DNA from 2 places in the Lysinibacillus sp. FSL L8-0126 genome. Region 2 is predicted to be linked to the other one. Evidence: riboswitches for the same ligand, from Rfam matches in the RefSeq annotation. Region 2 holds a riboswitch; the other holds the start of a gene.
The links. A riboswitch is a leader RNA that binds a small molecule or an ion and turns the genes downstream of it on or off. The one in region 2 is predicted to bind thiamine pyrophosphate.

Region 1: linked by a shared signal. The riboswitch ahead of thiT (energy-coupled thiamine transporter ThiT) and the one ahead of thiM (hydroxyethylthiazole kinase) in region 2 are both predicted to bind thiamine pyrophosphate.

Annotation. Positions count from the first base shown of each region.
Region 1 covers NZ_CP152028.1:2,201,925-2,206,071, reverse strand. Annotated here, with positions in the region: gene MHI34_RS10715 (hypothetical protein) at 1-251, shown strand, start outside; gene map (type I methionyl aminopeptidase) at 285-1,040, opposite strand; gene thiT (energy-coupled thiamine transporter ThiT) at 1,202-1,762, opposite strand; TPP riboswitch at 1,899-2,006, opposite strand; gene MHI34_RS10700 (DUF4870 domain-containing protein) at 2,134-2,457, shown strand; gene MHI34_RS10695 (hypothetical protein) at 2,513-2,635, shown strand; gene MHI34_RS10690 (SMC family ATPase) at 2,677-4,147, opposite strand, start outside.
Region 2 covers NZ_CP152028.1:2,733,636-2,737,782, reverse strand. Annotated here, with positions in the region: gene sppA (signal peptide peptidase SppA) at 1-507, opposite strand, end outside; gene MHI34_RS13460 (acyl--CoA ligase) at 674-2,275, opposite strand; TPP riboswitch at 2,466-2,563, shown strand; gene thiM (hydroxyethylthiazole kinase) at 2,656-3,423, shown strand; gene thiD (bifunctional hydroxymethylpyrimidine kinase/phosphomethylpyrimidine kinase) at 3,411-4,147, shown strand, end outside.

The DNA of each region.
Region 1 (4,147 bases), 530 kb from region 2:
GGAACGGCTTTGGTCTTAGTACGCCTCTTTGGGCAGTAATTTTGCTGACATTAGGTGGAGCACTTGCGCTACATATCCGTTTCCATCACTTTGATATTTTGTTTCCTAGTGTTTTTATTTGGGCTTATATAGGAATCGCCTTACATAATGGTTTTGATGAGCTACTTGTCACTACCGCCGCCTTCTTTTTATGTGGTGTTCTCTTTGTTGGTATTTTATTTATTAAAAAAAATCCTGCCTACCAAAAATAAATTGGTAAGCAGGATTTTTCATTTCATTGCATTCTATTCTTCGTCTAATGATGTTAGGATAATCGGTTTATCTTTTGTTACAATGACTGAATGTTCAATTTGAGCTACAAGTGATTTATCAGGTGTAATGAATGTCCAACCATCACCAGCTTCTACAATATGCTCTGCCTTCGCTGAGATAAACGGCTCAACCGCAAGCACCATACCTTCTTTCATAATTGTAGAATCCCATGCATCATAGTAATTTAAAATGTGATTCGGCTCATCATGTAAAGATTGACCTAAGCCATGACCAGTTAAATTCATAATAACAGTTAAGCCATTAGCATTCGCCTCACGTTCAACTGCCTTACCAATTTGATTTAATTTAGACCCAGCCTTTACCTTTGTCATTGCTCGATCAAAGGCGCTTTTGGCAACGCGACATAGCTTTTCTTTGTCCTCATAGCCATCACCAACCACAAATGAAATACCAGTGTCAGCAAAGTAGCCATTTAATGAACCAGAAACATCGATATTTACAATATCCCCTTCTTGAATAACACGTTTTCCGGGGATACCATGCGCCACTTCTTCATTGACACTAATACATGTATACCCTGGGAAATCATATTCTCCCTTTGGACCAGATATCGCGCCAGCCTCTGCAAACATACGGCCAGCAATTTCATCTAGCTCCAATGTTGTAACACCTGGTTTTGTGGCAGCTTTCATCGCTTCACGAATTTCAGCACAAATGCGTCCTATTTTTTTAAAAGCTTCAATCTCTTCTTGCGTTTTTACAATCATGTATAACGTCCCTTTCATCTAATATCTATACTTTAATATAACATAACTTGTTATGCGTATAACGATAAACGCTTTAAATATTGTATGCTTCCTTACTTTGCGAAGTGCGCAAAGAGTTATTTGCGACAAAAAAGCCCCTTCACAAATGTGAGGGGCATGTTTTATGCTTTTCTTTGCATTAATTGTGGAGCAGCTGTGAATAAAAGAACGCCTACAATTGCCGTTAAAATAGTTGCTGGTAGCATATATGTACCATTATAGATGATGGAATAGATCCATGCATTTTGATCGCCAGCATATTCTGCAAAAAATACAGCGCCAGCCGTCGTGTGGGCTGCATATCGTAAAAAGCCCGCAAGTACCGTACCTAATATAATGTAAAGTGCCATTTTTGTTTTGTTGGCATTTTTGGCAGCCGCCAACACGGGTCCACGCACAACCGCCGCTAATCCTACAACTGTGAAAGCAACACCATAATCAAGGAATCCTTGTAGCCAGTGCACAATCGTAGCACCAAACATGGTTTGCATTACACCTACGAGTAATCCAGTTGTTAGCCCAGCTACTAAGCCCCAGCGAAATGCTATTAACATAATAGGTACCATGACTAGACTAACAGAGCCACCTTGTGCCCATACTTTAAAGGAAACCTGATCAAGCACAAGACCGATTGCTGCAAATATCGCAATCTCCACAAGCATTAATAGTCTTTTTTTGTCCATATATATTCTCTCCTTTGTTCCGATGTAGGATACAAGAGCAGGAATAGAAATGCGCTGATATGTCTCTTTCTGACACCTTTTTATTCCCTCAAGAATGAAAAAACGATGCCAGGACAGAGCCTCACATCGTACTAGTGTCGGTTTCTATCCACATCCCTACGCAAGCGTTAACTTACAGGTTCAAAGAGTCAAGGCATTACGTGCCCAGTCTCAGCTGACATCATCAGCTCCCCTTGTGGTCGTTACATCTGAATTTATTTGAACATTCTCATTGTACGCAAAGGATAGAAGGATTACAACCTCTTCCATATATTATTTTTTTGAAACTTTGCTGTTTTTCATGCGTAAATATTAAAAAAGGAGGTACAACTATGGAGAACCAAAAAATTTTATCTGCCTTTAGTTATTTAAGTATTTTCTTCGCCCCTTTTATCGTCCCATTAATTGTGTACATTATTACGAAAGATAGTGACGTAAAAAGACATTCAATTCGTGCACTTATCTCTCATTTAATTCCTTTTGTTTTCGGCATTCTGTTCTTTATTGTCTTTGTTTTTTCTACATTTAATTTGGATCCAACGTCCGGCAATAATACGATGTTGATTATTTGGTTCGTTTCGTTTGCCATTTATGCCATCATCTCACTAGGAATTGTAATATGGAATATTATTCAAGCTGTTCGTGTTATTCGTTAATGTTTCATTTTTAAGCGAAACAGGTAGTAGTAATTGTAAAAGGAGCTGTTTTTGAATGAAAGTATCAAATGTTGTGAAAACCGCCGTAAAATTAGCACCTATTGTTATTCCTATCGTGAAAAAAGTAATGGCTGCAAAAAAAGGGACAACGCCTACAGCCACCCCTCGAAAAAAATAAACAGCAGGCGTATTCCCTTGTTTTGGAAATACGCCTTTTATTTATTTCACTTCAAAGTGGGTTTGACTATGTCCATTCAATGTTTTTTCTACATGTAAGACCGCTGGCATCGCTGATTTTAATTCAGGCACATGAGAAATCACGCCAATCATACGACCAGAATCCTGTAAAGCAATTAATGTATCAATTGCTTTATTCAAAGATTCCTCATCAAGCGAGCCAAAGCCCTCATCAATAAACATGGTTTCAATATGAATATTCCCTTGGAAGCTTTGAATGACATCTGCCATTCCTAAAGCAAGACTTAAGGAAGCATTAAATTTTTCGCCACCGGATAATGTTTTCACATCACGTAATTGATCCGTATAGGCATCATATACATCAAGCCCAAGCCCACTTTGCTTCGCATGCTTTTCTAGTCTATCAGAACGTCTAAGCTCAAATTGACCATTTGATAAGTGATAAAGACGAATATTAGCGGCATCGGTAATTTGGTCTAAGTAATTAATTTGAATGTATCGCTCAAAGGACAGCTTTTTCGAATTTTGTCCGTTTAATAATCCATAGAGTTCCTTTACTCGACTAGCTTCTTGTTCAAGTAACTGAAGCTCTCTCGCTGTTTCTTCCACTTTTTTTATAAAGCCCTGGCATGCTTGTGCAAAACCATTCATCTGTTGCAAACGTTTAAATGCTTCCTCATACGCTGTACGAAGTTGTTCTACTTTTGCTTCCATCATCACTAAATCTTGCTTCTCTTTCCCTTGAAGATACATAGCCCCTTCAGTTATTTGGATTTTCAGGGTGTGTACCTGTAAAGCATAGTCACTGCATACTTTGCGAAGTGCCTCCAATTGGCTCGCACTCCGTTTGGCAGCTGCGTATTCCTCATAGCTGTCAAAGCCGATTTCCTGCATGCTTGCTGAAAATTGCTGCCGCTTTTCATTCATTTTGAGTTGTAATTCCTCAAAAGATTGTTTGGCGATTTCTACAGTTAGTTTTGCATTACTTGTCTCTTCTTTTACGACATGCAAATTTTCTTGACTCTCTTGCCATGTTTTTTGCAAATCCATTTTCTGTTTACTAACATCCGTAAGTTGTTGCTTTAATTGCTGTAATGTTGGTAAATTGGCTGGCATCTGCTTGAGCTGTTCTTCTACAACCGCTTGTAATCTTGTCCATTCTTTCATGTGCTCAGCTAAATATTGCTCTAATTCCATCTGTTTATTTCTAAGCTGCTCTATTCTATCACGTTGATGCTTTAGCTTTAATCGCATATCTGCTAGTTGATGATGGACAACTTTTAAGCTCGCAATCTCTTGCTCCGTCTTGTGTAAAGTAGCGATGAGCTGTGCTTGGTCTTCTTGTTTAATATGCTGTGCTTCTAGCTGCTGATATGTATCTTGAAGAAGCTGTTGCGTAGATGACAAAAGTGCTGCCTTCTCTAGATACATACGCTCGTCTGAAGAAGCCTTCACTCTTAACGTTTCCACTTGAGCAAGTTCAATAACTTCC
Region 2 (4,147 bases):
GCCTGTTATTGTATCACGATGGGCAAAGATTTTATCTGCAGGTGCTGAAATATAATAACCACCTGATGCTGCCATCGAATCCATCGATACATAAATTGGAATTTGTCGTTCTTCTTTAATTTTTAGCAGCTTTTTATAGATTTCTGCTGATTCTTTCACACCACCACCTGGTGAATTGACGCTTAAAACAACGCCCTGTATCGAATCATCATACAAAATATTATCCAATTGCTCTAAGAAAAATGTATGATCATAGGCAACTGGTTGCCATAATGTACTTGAGCCGATATCTTGAATCGCTCCATCTACCTTTAAATAAGCAATTCGCTTATCAAAATTGTCCCCTTCAATGACATTTTCATATACATCTAAATTATTCCCAGCCATCAAACTATCAAAATTACCTAGGAAATCTGCTTTAAATAGGGCAAAAATGGTGTTAATTCCTAATGAAAATAGTAAAAGAACACCTGCGACTACTAAAGCAACCCACCTTTTTACATTCATGTCTTTCCGCCTCCTCAACACGTAATACGAATGACTTGCTTATTTGTTTCATTTTTTTGCAATAATATGCAAAAAGCTTGTTGCTATTTATTTCCTCATATTACCTTACCTAAAAAAATAAAAAAAATCAAAGTCCATACCTTTGCATGAACTTTGATTTTCGACATTATTTCCTAGGAAATGATGATGAATGGCATTGCTTTGTTTCTTGTTGTCGTAATTCAACTCGTCGAATTTTTCCAGAGGATGTTTTGGGTAGCTCTTCGACAAATTCAATAGCACGTGGATATTTATATGGGGCAGTCAATGATTTCACATGACTTTGAAGTGTTTGAATAAGTGTTTCATCACCAATTTCACCATTACGAAGAACAATAAATGCCTTTACAATATTTCCTCGAACTTTATCTGGACTGGCAATGACAGCAGCTTCTTTCACAGTTGGATGCTTCATCAAAGCATCCTCTACTTCAAAGGGACCAATTGTATAACCCGAGGAGATAATGACATCATCTCCTCGACCCTCAAACCAAAAGTAGCCATCTTCATCTTTGTAGGCACGATCTCCTGTTATATACCAATCACCACGGAATTGTAAATTTGTACGTTCAGGATCATTTAAATATTTTTTAAAGAGAGCTGGTGTTTCACGATGAACAGCAATATCACCCACCTCTCCCACTGCAACAGGATTGCCGAAATCGTTAATAATATTAACGGTGTTGCCAGGAGTAGGTTTTCCCATTGAGCCAACTCGCGCCTCCATCCCTACCATTGTACCAACAAGTAATGTATTTTCCGTTTGACCATAGCCATCTCGCACTTGTAAATGGAATGTTTCTGAAAATACGTTGATAACCTCACTATTTAATGGTTCACCTGCTGATACAGCTTGGCGAATTGCATGTAAATCATATGCGTGTAAATTTTCAAGTGATGCCATAAAACGATATTCAGTTGGTGTACAGCATAATACATTGATTTTGAATTTTTCAAGCATTGCCAAATAGGAAGCCGCATCAAATTTACCTTTGTAAACAAATGCAGTAGCACCACTGCCTAATGTAGCGAGAAAGGGACTCCATATCCATTTTTGCCATCCAGGTGCTGCTGTTGCCCAAACAATATCATTTTCTTGTACACCTAACCAATGTGGTGCTGTTGTTCGTAAATGAGCATAGCCCCAGCTGTGTGTATGTACCGCTGCCTTCGGGTTACCTGTTGTGCCGCTTGTATAGGCTAAAAATGCATTATCAGTACTTTTTATCGGAGTTGGATTTATGTAAGTTGTAGGTTGATGGTGCATTTTTTCTAGTAAAGGCTGCCAAGGCTCATGTGCTTTCCCTATGACAAATTGCTGTATGCCCTGTAAATTTCCAACTTCATCAAATTGTTCAATATAGGGCTCATAGGCAACAACCCCTTTAGCATTGGCGTGATGAATGCGATACTCAATATCTTTTGTTCTTAACATTTCTGAGCTTGGAATGATGGTTAAACCTGCTTTTAATGCTGCAATATAAACAATATATGCTTCCACTGAGCGTGGTACCATCACTAAAATCACATCACCCTTCGTTAAACCTTGTAAGGTGAAAACATGTGCTGCTTGATTCGCTTTTTCCATCAAATGTGCATATGTAATAAATTGTACAGCTTGATTTTCTTCATAAATAATTAAAGCATTTTTCGTTGCATCCTGAGCATATTTTTCAATTTCCTCTGTTATGTTATACCATTCTGGTGCAACTAAATCTTGTCTTTTCATGGCAAATGCCCCCTTTTGCTATGACACATTATAAAACTCCTTTTTCAGTATTTTCAATGGTTTGCGCTTAATTTAGGTAAAGTCATGACAACTATCATACCTAGCTATATGGCATCAGTCACGTTTTGTCGATAGGAAAACTAGCTATTGAATACAAATGAAAAGTATGGTACATTTTGGTCAACTAAAAGCAAAATTGCAGGGGGACTCGAAAGAGTTGAGAAGGTAAAACCTGACCCTTTGAACCTGTTAGTTAATACTGACGTAGGGAGCAACAGACATCGATTTTTTCAGATGAAAGGCTCTTTTTCGTGTATTTTCACATAAAAAGAGCCTTTTTGCATGCTTACGTCCATCCACAAAGGAGGACTAAAATTAAAATGATATTTCAAACAATTCGTCAACAGCAACCACTTATTCATTGCATCACAAACTATGTGGTGGCAAATTTCCAAGCAAATGGTTTATTAGCATTAGGTGCTTCGCCCGTTATGGCTGACGATAGCCAAGAGGTTGAGGAAATGGTAGCAATGGCACAAGCATTATTAATTAATATCGGGACACTCAATACTCGCACCAAAAACGCCATGCTGTTAGCAGGAAAAAAAGCTAATGCACTTGGCATTCCAGTTATATTAGATCCAGTTGGGGCAGGGGCTACAACTTATCGCAAGGAAACCGTTCAATACTTACTTGAAAACATACAATTTGCCGTAATTCGCTGTAATATCGGTGAGCTTGCGGCTATAGCCAATGTAGATTGGCAACAGAAAGGTGTAGATAGTGGTCATGGCTCCATGTCACTGGAGACGGAAGCATTACTAGTGGCACAACGATATAATTGTATCGTTATTGTAACAGGTGAACGTGATCTTATAACAAATGGTGAGCATAGCCAGTGGATAGCTGGTGGCCACCCACAAATGACAGAGGTCACTGGTACTGGCTGTTTACTTAGTGCGCTTTGTGGTGCTGCCTATGTCGCAGGTAACAAGCCATACAACCAATTAGCAGAAACACTCACTTACTATAAAAAGGCAGCGGTACTAGCTTCTGCATTCACTGCAGATATCGGTGATTTTCAAATAGCTTTGCTTAATGCTATACATCGTTTATCAAAGGATGGTGAAGCATCATGCATATTGTAACGACGATTGCTGGATCAGATAGTGGTGGCGGTGCTGGTATACAGGCTGATTTAAAAACATTTCAGGAATTAGAGGTGTTCGGCACTTCCGTTATTACAGCTTTAACTGCACAAAATACAACAGGCGTGACAGGTGTTTTCCCCATTGACATTTCGTTTGTGGAAAAACAATTTCAAGCGTTAGTCGAAGATTTTCCGATTGCTGCAATGAAAACAGGCATGCTTTATTCCTCTGGTATTATCCAAGCCATCGCACGCATGATCGGTGAATTAAACATACCACTAATTGTGGATCCCGTGATGATTGCAAAAGGTGGAGAAAGCTTATTACAGCAAGAAGCTATTGAGGCGTTACGCTCATCTTTACTACCACTAGCTACGATTGTTACGCCAAATATACCCGAAGCAGAGGCTCTCACGGGGAGAACCATTCGCCATTTTGAGGATATGAAACAAGTGGCTCAAAGCTTTTTACAGCTAGGTGTACAATGCGTCATTGTAAAGGGTGGGCATTTAGCAGAACCACTTTATGCCATTGATTATGTATTTTTCAAAAATGGACAATCTTTTTCGATGCAGTCTCCACGAATCCAAACCAAAAATACACATGGTACTGGCTGTACATTTTCAGCAGCACTCACTGCTTTTCTTGGACGAGGTTTAGCGATGGAAGAGGCTATTATCGAAGCTAAAAAATTTATTCAATTAGCGATTATGCATGATTT